4 regions of the Methylobacterium sp. AC315 genome follow, and region 4 is predicted to be linked to each of the others. Evidence: riboswitches for the same ligand, from Rfam matches in the RefSeq annotation. Region 4 holds a riboswitch; each other region holds the start of a gene.

Region 1 (3,592 bases), on a different contig from region 4:
TGCACCCTCGGGGCCGGGGGCCGCGTCGAGCCCCACCGAGACGTCCTCCGTACAGGTCATCGGGCGGCGCAACTGAGAGGCTGCCGGTGCGATGCTCAGAATGAGGACCGCACCAGCGAGCGCTACCCTGTGGGCAATCATCGGCGGCAGATCCGTGATTCGTGGGTAGTTCTAACCGACAAGCTAAGGCGTCGCCCGTCGATGTAAATCTCGCCTCCGCGGGTCACGGAGCCAATCAACAGATTTACCGCCGCGCGCGATGTCACTTCATCTGCCATGACCGGTCAAGATGGTGCGATCGACAGCACCGCCTCGTTCTATGCCGGTCGATCCGCGTCCCTGTCGGGAGCCGCGTCCCGATGTATGGCTTGCGGCGGCTTCCGCCGGCCCGCGTGGTCGCGGGCGGCCACGCTCGCAGCGGGATGGACACGCGCTGCGAGCGGGTGGTGCCGGGGCGCAGGCTTGCGGCAAGGGGAGGGACCCGCGCCGGAAGCGCGATCCGGATCCGGCAAGGCCGTTCGGATCGTTGTGCGCAGCGCTAACGCGTCGGCGCAGCCGGGCCGGCCGCGTAGCTCGACACCGTCGGGGACAGGGCGGCGGGCGCCGGCGTTTCCGCCTTGGCGGCGCGGGAGTTGCGCTTCTCGTAGAAGGCATTGCCGCCGGCTACGGCCACGTAGTGCATGTTCGTGTACGGGAAGTGGTGGCCGGCCGTGTGGAAATACATCGCCTTCCCGACCTTCGGGTGACGCTCGCCCGCCAGCACCGCGTCGGCGGCATCCGCCACCTTTTGGAGGTCGCGGTCCTGCATCGGCTTGGTCAGGACGCCGGGGGCGAACTGCCCGGGCTGCCCGACCACCGCACAGATGCCGCCCGGGAAGATCGCGGCCTCCATCCGGTTCATGACCACGGTGCCGACGGCCAGCAGACCGGATTCGTCGCTGCGGTTCGATTCGAAATACATGGCCCGGCCGAGGCAGTCGCGCTCGGCGTCGGTGACCACCATCGACGGCTTGCGGCCGGGGATCGATCCTGTGGTCAGGGGTGACGCGGTGTTGCACGCACCGAGGCCGCCGGCGAGCGCCAGCGCGACCAGCCCCGAAACGGTCTTGATCCTCTCGCTACCCTGCATGCATCAGCGCTCCGTCCTCCGGCCTCGGGGCAGGGCGATCGCCCTGCCCGGCGTCGCCACTCTCGATCGTTGTACGCGCCAAGCTTGTGTGCACGTTCGCGGCGAGGATGTGGCGGGCCGGCATGCGTGGATCGCCCCGAACGCCGGTCGGCCCGCGCTGGCGGACCACGGACAGCCCTGGAACGCGGCCCCTCGCGGGACGGACCGGAGCCGCAGCGGGAGCCGCAGGTCCGGGCGGAAAAGCTTCGCGATACCATTAGCGTAGCATCGCCCGGAGCCGTCCGGGATCGGAGGGACGAGTCCCCCGGTCGGCGGCCTCGTTCGGCTGGAACGAGAGCCGGCCGAGGGCCCGGTGTCATCCGATAGACACACACGCCGCCAACCGGTGCCGGGACGTTGACGGGACCCAAGCCTTGGCTCGAAGGTGGCTGGGACGGTTCCCTTCGGGGATCAAAAGGGAACGCGGTGAGGGGTCTTCCCCGAATCCGCGGCTGCCCCCGCAACTGTAAGCGGTGAGCCTTCTCGTCACCACGTCACTGGGCCGCCTCGCCCGGGAAGACGACGAGAGGGCGGCGACCCATGAGCCAGGAGACCTGCCGTCAGTCGTGGTCACACGCGAAACGCGCTGGGCGGGGTGTCCTGGCGGGTGCCGGGACGCCCGCGCGAGCGCGGTCGGCGCGGCCTCGTTCGCGGTGACGTGCCACTGCCGTCGCCCGAGGTCCCGTGTCCCGTCCTGTGCCGCGCTTGACGCCCTCGAAACTGGCCGTGCTGACGGCCCTGGCGCTGCTGCCCCCGGCGGCCTCCGCCCGGGACGGATCCCGGCCGAGCCAGGACACCGAGGCGACGCTCGACGAGATCTCGGTCACCGCAGAGCCTTCCGGGGCCCCGCGGGGCGGTGCCGCCGCGAGTGCGGGCTATGTCAGCGGCGTGACCGGCATCGGCGGCCCGCTCCTGCCCGTGGCTTCCGCCAGCGCGGGGGTGATCACGGGCGCCCAGCTCAACAGCCGGCCGGTGACGCGTCCCGGCGAGGTGCTGGAGGCGGTGCCGGGCCTGATCGTCACCCAGCATAGCGGGGAGGGGAAGGCCAACCAGTTCTTCCTGCGCGGCTTCAACCTCGACCACGGTACCGACATCGCCCTGTTCCTGGACGGCATGCCGCTCAACATGCGCACCCACGCCCACGGGCAGGGCTATGCCGACATCAACTTCCTGATCCCCGAACTCGTCGGCGCGGTGGAGTTCCACAAGGGGCCGTACTTCGTACGCGACGGCGATTTCGCCTCCGCCGGCTCGGTGCGGATCGACTATCTCGACACCGTCCAGAAAAACCTCGCGCTCACCGCCATCGGCAGCTTCGGCTACAAGCGCGCGCTCACCATCGCCTCGACCCCGATCGGGGACGGCAACCTCCTGGTCGCGGCCGACGCACAGGTCTACGACGGTCCGTGGGTGGTCCCGGACGCCCTGCGCAAGATCAGCACCGTCGCCCGCTACAGCCAGGGCACGGCGCTCGACGGCTTCTCGGTCACGGGCATGGCCTATGCCAGCCGCTGGACCGCCACCAACCAGATCCCCGAGCGGGCCGTCGCTCAGGGGCTGATCGGCCGATACGGCACGATCAACCCCACGGATGGCGGGGATACGAGCCGCCTCTCGCTGTCCGGCCGCTTCAGCAGCACCGACGACACAGGCGTGACCCGGGCCTCGGCCTACGTGATCCGCTCGCAGCTCAACCTGTTCAACGACTTCACTTATGTCCTCAACGACCCCGTCGCGGGCGACCAGTTCCACCAGCTCGACCAGCGCATCATCGGCGGCGGCGAGGCGCTGCACATCTTCCAGGGCGCGTTGTTCGGGCGTCCGATGGAGAACGAGGTCGGCGTGCAGACCCGGACCGACAGCATCCGGGTCGGGCTGTTCAACACGACGAACCGGCAATACCGCTCGGGCGTGCTCGACGATCGGGTGCTGGAGACGAGCGGGGCCTTCTATTTCGACAACCGGGTGCGCTGGACCGACTGGCTGCGCACCAGCCTCGGCTTCCGCGCCGACGGCTATGATGCCCGCGTCGCCTCGGACACGCCGGCCAATTCGGGCCGGGCCCGCGACGGCATCGTCAATCCTAAGCTCGGCCTGACCCTCGGACCGTGGTTCGACACCGAGTTCTACGTGAATTACGGCGGCGGCTTCCACTCGAACGACGTGCGCGGGGTGACTGCCACGGTCGATCCGGCAAGCCCCCTGTTCAACATCGGCCGCGCGCCGTTCCTGGTGCCCTCGACCGGCTACGAGGTCGGGCTGCGCAACCGCTCGATCGCCGGGCTGGAGACCAGCCTCGCCTTGTTCCGGCTCGACTTCGCGTCCGAAAACCTGTTCCAGGGCGACACCGGCACCACGGAGCCGAGCCGCCCGACCCGGCGCTTCGGCGTCGAGTGGACGAACCGCTACGCGCTGACGCCGTTC
Region 2 (3,592 bases), on a different contig from region 4:
GCTGTGATGAAGCGTCGGGCAGCGTCGTGATCAACTTCCCGCAAATACGCTCGTACGGCCGCAAGCACTTGCGCCTCGTGCTCGCGCTGGAGATGCCCGACCGCGTCGGCGTCGAAGCCGTAAAACGCCGTTACCGGGACGCCAAGCGCATCGCTGATCCGAGCCAGCGATCCTCGACTCTCACGTTCATCGTCGGGGTTCTTGAAATCGTCACGCATGGCATCTCGCTCGGCGTCTCGCCTCACGGATGCGGCGACGGATTTCTAGGGCAGGTATGCATAACACACCAAGCAGGCGCTGGGTTGCAGAACAAAGGGGAATGCAACCTAAGAGGTTGTTGACGCTTGTTTATGTTCGTTCGCTCGTGCCAAGGCGGCCACAACTCAACATCAAGTTTTGCGAGGCGCTATGCGCATCAACGCCATCGATGGGTTCAGCGAGGATATGGAGCGCCTCAGGGGCGCGCTGGAAGCCTCGTGTGTCGTCGGGACCTGGGATTGGGATCACACCCGTGGGGTCGTCAGCTACGACGCTGGTGCGGCCCGCCTTCTGACCGGTGATCCGGATCTGGCCGAGCGCGAGATCACGGGGATGTCCGGTGCTGCTGCCGTACATCCCGATGACCGCGAATGGCTGGCCGAGCACATGAGGAAGGCCGCTCGGGCTGGCGGCCTCGTGGTGTCCGAGTACCGGGTTGTTGCTCCTGACGGAGCAGTGAGTTGGCTGCTCAGCCGCGGCCGGACCTATCAGGATCATTTCGGCCGCCCGCTGCGATCCTGCGGGATCCTGATCGACATTACTGAGATGCGCGATGGCGGCGAACGGTACGTCATGGGAAGGTCATCGCAGGCCGATGATCCGCTCGACCGGGCCGCCGACCTCGCCATTGCGTTAAAGCAGATCCTCGGCGACGACGCTCCGGCGGAGGTGCGGGCCGCGACTGATGTACTCTTGTTCAGCCTCGGTCGAGCCATCGCTCAATCTTAAGGCCGTTGAGAACTCGCACCGCGAAAGTTTGGCCGATCAGCGCGGTCTTGCCCACCGCCCTCCTGCACCTTCCCGAGATGTTCTTCGTCGTGCCGCGCCGCTCACCACCATTCGTCGAAGAACATGTCGTCATGGTGCCGACGACGATCCGGCTCCCATCATCGACCAATATCTGACTGGCGGTCCCGCGGAAGCGTCGTCTTAGCCCATCCAGATGCGCCTTTCGGTGAAGTTCTTCGAGACGGATAATATTTCCGGAGGGCGGATCGCGGGTGGGTTGAAGATCAACGCGATGTTCTTCGAGATGTCGGAGACGGTGGTCGAATGCCATGCGCCGCCTGCTTGCCCTGAAGGGTGCGGTGCCGGACTACGACGGCCTGATTTTCCGCGCCGTGTTGGACTCGTTGTACTCCGAGATGCCGGAGCGGCTTAAGCGTGACCGATGGGGGCGAAGTTCGATTTTAAATCTTGGGCAGCGGTACTGGTCACCCATCGTCAAAGGCGGAAAGGCGTCTGCATTTGAAAATATGTCGCTGCTTGGCAACACCCAGCGCGCGTCTTGCAACGTCGATTGACCACCCTTTAATCCGGCGTCATTTACTAATCGACGGTTCCCTCGGGGATCAAAAGGGAACGCGGTGAGGATCAGTCCGTGAGGACCACTCCGATGCCGCGGCTGCCCCCGCAACTGTAAGCGGCGAGCCCAGCACCACCGCGTCACTGGATGAGCCTCATCCGGGAAGACGGTGCAAGGGCGGCGACCCGTGAGCCAGGAGACCTGCCGTCAGTCGTGGTCACACGCGAAACACATCGGGCGGGGTGTCCTGGTGGGTATCGAGACGGCCGTCCTGAAGCGGTCTTCTCGGACTTGTTCGCGGTGACGTGCCACTGCCGTCGCCCGAGGCTCCTGTGTCCCTTCGTTCAACGAACCGAACGCTCTCGACCTTGTCGGGGCTTGGCCTCGCCGCTTTGGCATCAGCGGCCGTAGCTCAAGGCAGATCCGCATCGAAAGCAGCCACCACTGAAGCGACGCTGGACGAGATCTCCGTCACCGCAGAGACTGCTGTTGCTGCGTCTCCACAGGCCGGTCCTTCGGCGAGCGCGGGCTACGTCGGTGGCACGACGGGTATCGGCGGGATCAGCAGACCGGTGGACTCCGCCAGTTCCGGCGTCATCAGCGGAGCGCAGCTTAACAGCCGCCCAGTAACGCGCCCCGGCGAGGTGCTGGAGTCGGTGCCCGGTCTGATCGTCACTCAGCATAGTGGGGAGGGGAAGGCCAACCAGTTCTTCCTGCGTGGGTTCAACCTGGACCACGGCACCGACATCGCCCTGTTCCTGGACGGCATGCCGCTCAACATGCGCACCCATGCCCACGGCCAGGGTTACGCCGACATCAACTTCCTGATCCCCGAACTTGTCGGCGCGGTCGAGTTCCACAAGGGGCCGTACTTCGTGCGCGACGGCGACTTCGCCTCGGCGGGCTCGGTCCGGATCGACTACCTCGACACGACAGCCAAGAACGTCGCGCTGACCTCGATCGGCAGTTTTGGCTATAAGCGTGCGCTGTCGATCACCACCGTGCCGCTGGGCGAGGGCAACCTCCTCTTTGCAGGCGAGGCGCAGGTCTACGACGGGCCGTGGGTTGTCCCCGACGCTTTGCGCAAGATCAACGGTGTCGCCCGTTACAGCCAGGGCACGGCGCTCGACGGCTTCTCCGTCACCGGCATGGCTTACGCGGCCCGCTGGACCGCCACCAACCAGATCCCCGAGCGCGCCGTCACGGAAGGGCTGATTAGCCGCTACGGCACGATCAACCCTACGGACGGCGGCGACACCTCGCGCTTCTCGCTCTCGGGCAAATTCAGCGCGACGGACGACACCGGCATCACGCGGGCCTCAGGCTACGTGATCCGGTCCCAGTTGAACCTGTTCAACGACTTCACCTACTTCCTCAACGACCCCGTCAATGGCGACCAGTTTCACCAGCTTGATCAGCGCATCATCGGCGGCGGCGAGGCCCTTCACATCTTCCAGGGCGACTGGTTCGGGCGGCCGATGGAGAACGAGATCGGCGTCCAAACCCGCACTGACTCGATCCGGGTCGGCCTCTTCAACACCACGAACCGGCAGTACCGCTCTGGCGTGCTCGACGATCGGGTGCTGGAAACAAGCGGAGCCTTCTACTTCGACAACCGACTGCGCTGGACCGACTGGCTACGCACCTCAATCGGCTTCCGCGCAGACGGTTACTACGCCAGCGTCGTCTCCGACACGCCCGCCAACTCGGGTCGGGCACGCGACAGCATCGTCAACCCAAAGCTCGGGCTGACCCTCGGGCCGTGGTTCGACACCGAACTTTACGTGAACTACGGCGGCGGCTTCCACTCGAACGACGTGCGCGGCGTGACCGCCACCATCGATCCGACGAGTTCGCTGTTCAACACCACCCGCTCACCATTCTTGGTGCCTTCGACCGGCTATGAGATCGGCCTGCGGAACCGCTCAATCGCCGGACTGGAGACCGCAGTAGCGCTGTTCCGACTCGACTTCGCCTCGGAGAACCTGTTTCAGGGCGATACCGGCACCACGGAGCCGAGCCGCCCGA
Region 3 (3,592 bases), on a different contig from region 4:
GTTGAGCACGACGAGGTCGGCACAGAGGAGCTGGTCCTCGAACACCTCCTCCAGCGGGTTGTCGTGGTCGACCGCCGTGTCGGCGGCGCGCTGGGCGGCCAGGGCCTCGGGATCCTCCGCGAAGGCGCCCGCGGCCACGGCCGGCCCGTCCACCACGGCGACGACGCCGTCGACGGTGACCCGCGAGCGGATGGCCGGCCACTGGAACGCCTGGACCAGCGGCTTCGGCAGGGCGAGGCCGGAGGTCTCGATCAGGATGTGCTCCGGCGGCTCGGCGCGACCGAGCAGGCTCTCGAGCGCCGGAACGAAGTCGTCGGCGACCGTGCAGCAGATGCAGCCGTTCGGCAGCTCCACGATGGAGTCCTCGGTGCAGCCCTCGACGCCGCAGGCGGCCAGGAACGACTTGTCGAAGCCGACATCACCGAACTCGTTGACCAGGATCGCCAGGCGGCGGCCCTTGGCGTTCTCGATGACGTGGCGGACCAGCGTCGTCTTGCCGGCCCCCAGGAAGCCGGTGACGATGGTGCAGGGGATCTTGGTCACGATGGTCATTCCGCAGCCTCCAAGGTGCCGGCCGGAAGCGGGCGGGGATCGGGAAAGGGCGGGATGCGGGCGATCACGCCGGTCTTGAATGCGGCAGGGCGCTCCCGCCAGGGCACGATGCCGTCCGGCGTCGCCGCGTAGGCGGCCAGCCCGTCCAGGATGGTCGCCGCCGACTCGGACGGGTCCATATCGCCGTAGACGTAGGTCCAGCGGGTCTCGGACGCGACCGCCACGGAACAGGGCCGCTTGCACACCGACAGGCACTCGACCCCCTCGATCCGCAGCTGCCCGGACGTGTTGCGCGCGCGCAGGGCCTCGAGCAGGCGCGCGCCGGCCCGGGGCCCGTCCGGATCGTCGCCCGGGCGGCGGCAGGTCGTACAAACGTAAAGGACGGTCTCAGGCATGACGGCCTCAGGCATGCACCGTCCCGCTTGCGTTTCCACGGCCGAAAGCCTGCCAGGCCCAGCCGAAGCCGAGGCCGATCAGCATCCAGAAGACGAAGCTGATCGCCAGCGAGCGCGCCGCGAACTGCGCCGCAAGTGCCGCGGGAAGCTCCGAGGACACCTCCGCAGCCTGCGGCGCACCGGCGACGTGCGGCGCCACGATCAGCACGAGGCCGCCCAGGATCGCGATCAGCGAGCGCCGGACCGTGATCAGGTACAGGCCCATCCCGGTGGCGGCGGCGGTCATCACCCACCAGGCCTGACGGGCGGCGAGCGGTGCCGCCTCGCTGCCCGGCAATTCCGGCGGCAATCCCAGGCCCGGGGCCAGAGCGACGCTGGCGAAGCCCGCGATCGCGAACGCGACACCGACCTGCCGCGTCGGCTCACGGCCGCAGGCCAAGATCACCGCACCGAGCAGGAGGGCGTAGCCGACCCCGCCCACGAGCGTCGCCAGAGCGGTGAAGGCCATCCGGGGCAACCCCTCGCCGGGCTGCCACTCGGGTGCGGCGTCCGGTGTGCCATGATCGTGCCCCGCATGAGCCAGCACGACCTGAGCCGACATGATCGGGAGCCTGCGCTCGGCCTGGTGCGTCTGCTTGGTCTCATAGCGCTCGGCCGCCACGATCAGCGGCGACGTCAGCGTCAACTCGAGGCCGGTCACGACGACGGCCGCGAGGAAGCCGGCGGCCAGGGCCGCCGACAGAAGCCGGATGATCATCCCTGCGCCAGGGGCGTCAGTGGCAGGGGAAGTTCTGGGTATGCCGGAAATCGTGCGCGGCGTTGTGCAGCGCGATCGCCGGCGAGAAGCCCGCCATGAACAGGAGGCCGAGGCCCAGGAAGGCCGCGAGCGCGACGGCAACCGGACGCTCTCCGGCGCGGATGCCGGTGGCGATGGGGGCGAGGGTCGAGGTGGTCATCAACATGTCTCCAGCCGCCCCACCGGCGGCATTGCGGGATCTCATCGTGACGGCAGGTCTCCTGGCTCGCGGCTCGGCGCGCCTGCCGCCTTCCCGGATCGCTCCGGTGGCCTACTGGCAGACGCTCGCCGCTCACAGTTGCGGGGGCAGCCGCGGTTTCGAGGTTCGTACCCCTCACCGCATTCCCTTTTCACCCCGTCTCCGGGGCACCGTCACGCCATCGTTGTAGACGCATGACAGCTCTCGCACAACGGAGGCCCGGCGGAATCGTTTCGGACTCCTGGGGTACGGCACGGATATGCGGGTCGGGCGGTGGCCGTGAGTGTCGAAACGCATTGGGGGGACGGACTTCGACGCGTCGCGACCGCCGTCGGCGCTTGGCCCGCGGCACCGGCGCCGTGTAACGGCCGGCGTGGACGATTCCGGCCCCTGTCCGATTCTCGAACCCTTGAGCGTTGATGTCGATGCGTACCTTGTCGCTGGCCCTCGTCGTCCTGGCGGCCACGTCCCTTCCGGTCCGGTCCGACGACAGCACCGCCGCGCTCATCGCCGGGGGGCTCGTCCTGGAAAAGGCCGGCACGATCGCCCTCGCGGCCGAGGATATGTACCTCTCCGAGCAGGCCGTGCAGATCGACTATCGGTTCCGCAACCTGACCGATTCCGACATCGAGACCACGATCGCGTTCCCGATGCCCGACATCACCGGTGACTCCGAGATGCTGGTTTCGCTCCCCGATCCGGCGCACGACAACTTCCTGAAGTTCCAGTCCGCGGTCGATGGCGAGCCCGTCGAATCGCAGGTCGAGCAGCGGGCGTTCCTGATGCGGAGCGATACACCGCCCGTGGAGATCACCGCTCGGCTCAAGGCGCTGGGGATCCCGCTCGTGCCAACCACCACGGCGACGGAAGCGGCCCTGCGCCGCCTCGGCGAGCGCCAGCGGCGCGACCTGATCGCGGCCGGCATCCTGGAGCGGCAGGAGCACAAGGACGGGACGATCGCGGATGCCCCGCTCTGGACATTGAAGTCGAAATTCTGGCGCCGGCAGGTCTTTCCCGCCGGGCGCGAGATCGCGGTGCGCCAGAGCTACGTCCCGAGCCTCGGCGGTCTCGCGAGCCTGTCCTACGGCGGGCCGAACCTCGACCCGGCGCAGAAGGCGCACTACGCGACCCGATATTGCACGGACCCGACCTTCGAGCGGGCGGCCCAGGCCCTGTACCGGCGGTCGAGCGCCGACGGCAGCCGGGCGTTCCAGGCCTACGAACGGTCCCTCTCCCACGTGATCAGCTCCGGCGGCAACTGGGCTGGCCCGATCGGCCAGTTCAAGCTGGTCGTGGACAAGGGGGATCCTACGACCCTGGTCTCGTTCTGCGGGGCCAACGTGAAGAAGACCGGCCCGACGACCTTCGAGACGGTGATGAGGGACTTCGTCCCGCAGCGCGATATCGAGATCCTGCTGCTCAAGACCAAGACGGGCGAATGAACTAGTCGGGCGCCCTCGCGGTGCGCCCATGGGCTTGACGCGTCGGGTTCGATACGGGCACCGCCGGGCGCGCCCTCCGGCCCCGACCTCGGCGCGTTTGGTCCAGCCCGCCTCGGAGACACGATGGCCCCGGAAGACGCCCCGACATCCGCCCTCGTCGATCTCGCGGCCGGCCGCGCCCCGCAGCGGGTCGTCGAGGCGGATAGGA
Region 4 (3,592 bases):
TGTACTGGGCGTAGAGCGCGTTGTCCGGCGTCGGGTTGTAGACCAGCCCGAACCGGTAGCCGAGCGCCTGATAGGTTTTCTCGAACTGTGATCCGCTCTGCAAATCCTCGCGACGGAGCGTCGGCACGTCCAGGCGCACGCCGGTGAGGAACGAGAGCTTGTCCGACAGGATCACCCGGTCCTCGGCGAAGACCGAGGCCTGGCTGGTCTGTGTCGCGTAGGCCGGCTGCGCCCGCCCGTTCTGCGGGAAGTATCCTGGATCGTAGCCTATCAGCGGCACGCTGGTGGTCTGGTCGAAGGTGAAATTGTTCGTGTGGCGGAAGTCGATGTGGTTCACGTCGAACCCGACCGCGAACGCGTTCGGCAGGCCGAACAGGTTGCCCTTGACGCTCGCGTCCAGGCGATTCCCGACCTGTTCCTGGCTGTGGTAGATCTCGGTGTAGCTGCCCCGGTCGACCAGCCCGGTGCCGCGGTTGTAGGTGTATTGCTCGGTATCGAGCCAATGCCGCCGGCTGGTGAGCCGATAGGCCGTATTGCGCACGATGATGTCGTCCGAGGGCGTCCACTCGGTCTTGAACTGGGTCCAGTTATCCGACCAGGTAATCTTCGCGTCGCGGACGTTGTAGTTGTTGAACCGGATCAGGTCCGGGATCCTACCCTCGACCAGGGGCGTGCCCCAGTAGCGCGCCGGCTCCTGGTAGCCGAGGTCGTGGCTCACCGTGACGGCGAGGTCCGGGCTCGGCTGGAACAGCAGGGCGGCCGAGACGGCGAGGTTGCGGAAATCGCCCTCCGGCCGGATCCAGCCATCCGCGCGGTTGCCGCTGACGTTGAGGCGGTACGCGAAGGTGTCGCCGAATTCCTCGCGCCCGAGCGCCCCGCCCGAATCCAGCGCCAGCCGCGCGACGCCGTCGGTGCCGATCACCGCGCGCGCGGTGTTGATCGGCACGAAGACCGGCTTCTTCGGCACCACGTTGATCACGCCGCCGATGGCGCCGTCGCCGTAGAGCACCGAGGACGGGCCGCGCAGCACCTCGATACGCTCGACGTTCCAGGTGTCGAACGGGAACGTGACCGTGTTGGCCCCGACATAGAAGCGTGTGCCGTCGTAGAGCTGCTGGATCGAGTTCGGGCCCGCGAAACCGCGCGACGTGAAGGCGCCGTTGCCGTTGCCCGGCGCCGCGATCGTGGTGATGCCGGTGGCGTCCTGGGTCACAGCTTCGGCGATCGTGTCCTGGCCGCGCAGCCGTGCGGTCTCGCCCGACACGATATCGACGCTCGCCGGCGTCTCCAGCGGCGTCAGCCCGAGCCGGCTCGCGGTCCGGTCGGGCGTGCGCAGGTTCAGCCCGGTCGGCGCAGCGCGGGTCAGGCTGACGCCGCCCTCCCCCTCGACGGAGAGCTGATCGAGGGTCACGGTTTCCTGGGCTGCGGCCGGGCTTGCCAGGAGCGTGAGCATGGCACCGCAGAGCGGTCTACGCCGGCTGCGACGAGGAAGTTTGGATCGCGACATGGTGAGGATAGGTCCGAGCGCGGCGGCCGCCGGTTCAGATGCCCTAATAGCAATGTAATAACATTACAATTGCGGATGCGTGTCTGATCCGGTCCGGTCCACGCGCGGCGGCCCGGGTGAAGGATCAGGCCGCGTGCAAACGCGGCCGGGATCGGCACGACAAGGGAAAGCATCGGGAACCGGGACGCGGGCGCGCTTGCTGTGGCACGTCACCGCGAACGAGGCCTCGCCGACCGCGCTCGCGCACGGCCGTCTCGACACCCGCCAGGACACCCCGCCTGACGCGTTTCGCGTGTGACCACGGCTGACGGCAGGTCTCCTGGCTCGCGGGTCGCCGCCCTCGCACCGTCTTCCCGGGCTTGAGACCCAGTGACGTGGTGGTGAAGGACTCGCCGCTCACAGTTGCGGGGACAGCCGCGGTTTCAGGGCAGGCCCCTCACCGCGTTCCCTTTTGATCCCCGAGGGGAACCGTCGCCGACTAGCGTGGCTGTATGCCGGTGGAACGTCAAGCGTGTGGATATCCGGCCCCCTGCGTGGGCGGCCTGCGATCAGGCGCACGATCGCCTCGCGCGATGCTTAACGGATCACGGGCCTCCGACTGCATGGCGCAAAATTTTGTATTTCCACTGTAATAGTATTTTTTAAAATGACTTGCTGCTTAACGAATTTGAACTTATTTTTCCAGATATCAGCGTTGTTATTTTGAAAATAAGCAAATTAAAATCTACTTATTTTACTTTTAGACAACTCAGGAACTTTTTTTGAGCTGTCGCGTAAGATTTGCGAGCCGAAATCAGAGGTGTTTTAAGACGGCGCATCGGCTAAAATAGTGGTTTCCGCTCTGTCGCTTATTCGCCAAATTTGCAAAACCTGGTAGGAGAATCATTATGAATTCACCTTATGTATTAGAGAATCCCTGTCATCCTGGCGGGTTTGTTAGCCGCAATATCCTTGAGCCGCGTAACCTAACCGTCATGGCTGCGGCCAGCCTGCTCAACGTGACGCGCCAAACGCTGTCCGACTTCTTGAACGAGAAGATCGCTCTTACGGCCGAACTGGCTCTGCGGGTCGAGAAGGTGTTCGGGGCCCGCATGGAGATGCTGATGGAGATGCAGACCCACTACGATATCTCGCGCGCGCGGAAACTCGAACAGAAGGTCGAGAGGGAACTCGCGGGCCGGACCGGCGTCCAGACCCCGACCGAAAGGCCTCAGGTAATCGTCAAGCGCGTTCACGCGTTTGGGTGAGCTCAATTCGTGGCGACCGGTTGTCCGGGATGCCGGGCCGTTACCGGATCTCCCCTGCGCGACGCGGGGTGAACGCGCATTGGTCGGGCCTCCACGCCTTGTCGTCGCTTCTTGGCCGGGACGCACCGCTTTGCGACGCATGATGGACGGCTCCGGAAAACACCTCGGCACGTTTCCGCGCGAGACTGGGTGACGATCGCAGGGGGACCAGTCCCCATGCCTTGGTATCGTTCGTCGTCACGGGCCAAGGCGATCGGCATTCTCCATATCGGACGGTACCGCGCACGCGACCCTGATCGTGTTTCATCGGAGACATTTGCTCAGGCTGTATCGCGATCAAAATTATCATGCATATTTTTGAAGTTTTGCAGATTAATACAGTCGAATTATTGATTTATTCGAAATAAATTTGTAAATCTGGATGAGATTGACATGCTGCAATCCGATTGATATCGACGATTTGATCGGATCTGCAAGACAATAAAATATATAACCGGCAAAATAAAGTAAGACTGTGGGTGGCTGAGGTAGTCGGCGATTCTGATGTTGCTGATGGAGCGCTGCTTGCGCCCATGTGCCCGTGAGGTCTGCCGCAGTTCCGATCAGTCGATCAAAACGCTCATCCGAAAACGATTGTGTCAATCGACGAAGGAGTCCCAGGTGAACGCTGTCCATCAACCGGCAAATCCGTGTCATCCCGGTCTGTTTGTTCGCCGCAAGGTCTTCGAGCCGCGCAACCTGACCATCATGGAGGCTGCCGGTCTTCTGGGCGTCACGCGTCACGCGCTCACCGACTTTCTCACCGAGAAGACCCCTTTGACTGCCGACCTGGCTTTCC

What was found. A riboswitch is a leader RNA that binds a small molecule or an ion and turns the genes downstream of it on or off. The one in region 4 is predicted to bind cobalamin.
Region 1: it holds a riboswitch for cobalamin, as region 4 does, so the genes downstream of both, AC0IY0_RS25135 (TonB-dependent receptor) here and AC0IY0_RS00585 (TonB-dependent receptor) in region 4, are expected to answer to the same signal.
Region 2: it holds a riboswitch for cobalamin, as region 4 does, so the genes downstream of both, AC0IY0_RS13820 (TonB-dependent receptor) here and AC0IY0_RS00585 (TonB-dependent receptor) in region 4, are expected to answer to the same signal.
Region 3: it holds a riboswitch for cobalamin, as region 4 does, so the genes downstream of both, AC0IY0_RS06250 (CbtB domain-containing protein) here and AC0IY0_RS00585 (TonB-dependent receptor) in region 4, are expected to answer to the same signal.

The regions. Positions count from the first base shown of each region.
Region 1 covers NZ_CEEDEA010000025.1:9,393-12,984, forward strand. The annotation lists gene AC0IY0_RS25125 (hypothetical protein) at 1-141, opposite strand, end outside; gene AC0IY0_RS25130 (cell wall hydrolase) at 539-1,129, opposite strand; cobalamin riboswitch at 1,547-1,744, shown strand; gene AC0IY0_RS25135 (TonB-dependent receptor) at 1,985-3,592, shown strand, end outside.
Region 2 covers NZ_CEEDEA010000007.1:3,459-7,050, forward strand. The annotation lists gene AC0IY0_RS13800 (hypothetical protein) at 1-218, opposite strand, end outside; gene AC0IY0_RS13805 (PAS domain-containing protein) at 409-987, shown strand; gene AC0IY0_RS13810 (hypothetical protein) at 956-1,318, opposite strand; gene AC0IY0_RS13815 (hypothetical protein) at 1,317-1,562, shown strand; cobalamin riboswitch at 1,579-1,787, shown strand; gene AC0IY0_RS13820 (TonB-dependent receptor) at 1,933-3,592, shown strand, end outside.
Region 3 covers NZ_CEEDEA010000003.1:214,760-218,351, forward strand. The annotation lists gene cobW (cobalamin biosynthesis protein CobW) at 1-552, opposite strand, end outside; gene AC0IY0_RS06240 (DUF1636 family protein) at 549-947, opposite strand; gene AC0IY0_RS06245 (CbtA family protein) at 955-1,704, opposite strand; gene AC0IY0_RS06250 (CbtB domain-containing protein) at 1,721-1,903, opposite strand; cobalamin riboswitch at 1,938-2,132, opposite strand; gene AC0IY0_RS06255 (DUF4424 domain-containing protein) at 2,362-3,384, shown strand; gene AC0IY0_RS06260 (coagulation factor 5 8 type domain-containing protein) at 3,508-3,592, shown strand, end outside.
Region 4 covers NZ_CEEDEA010000001.1:120,188-123,779, reverse strand. The annotation lists gene AC0IY0_RS00585 (TonB-dependent receptor) at 1-1,507, opposite strand, end outside; cobalamin riboswitch at 1,800-1,995, opposite strand; gene AC0IY0_RS00580 (HigA family addiction module antitoxin) at 2,395-2,754, shown strand; gene AC0IY0_RS00575 (HigA family addiction module antitoxin) at 3,298-3,592, shown strand, end outside.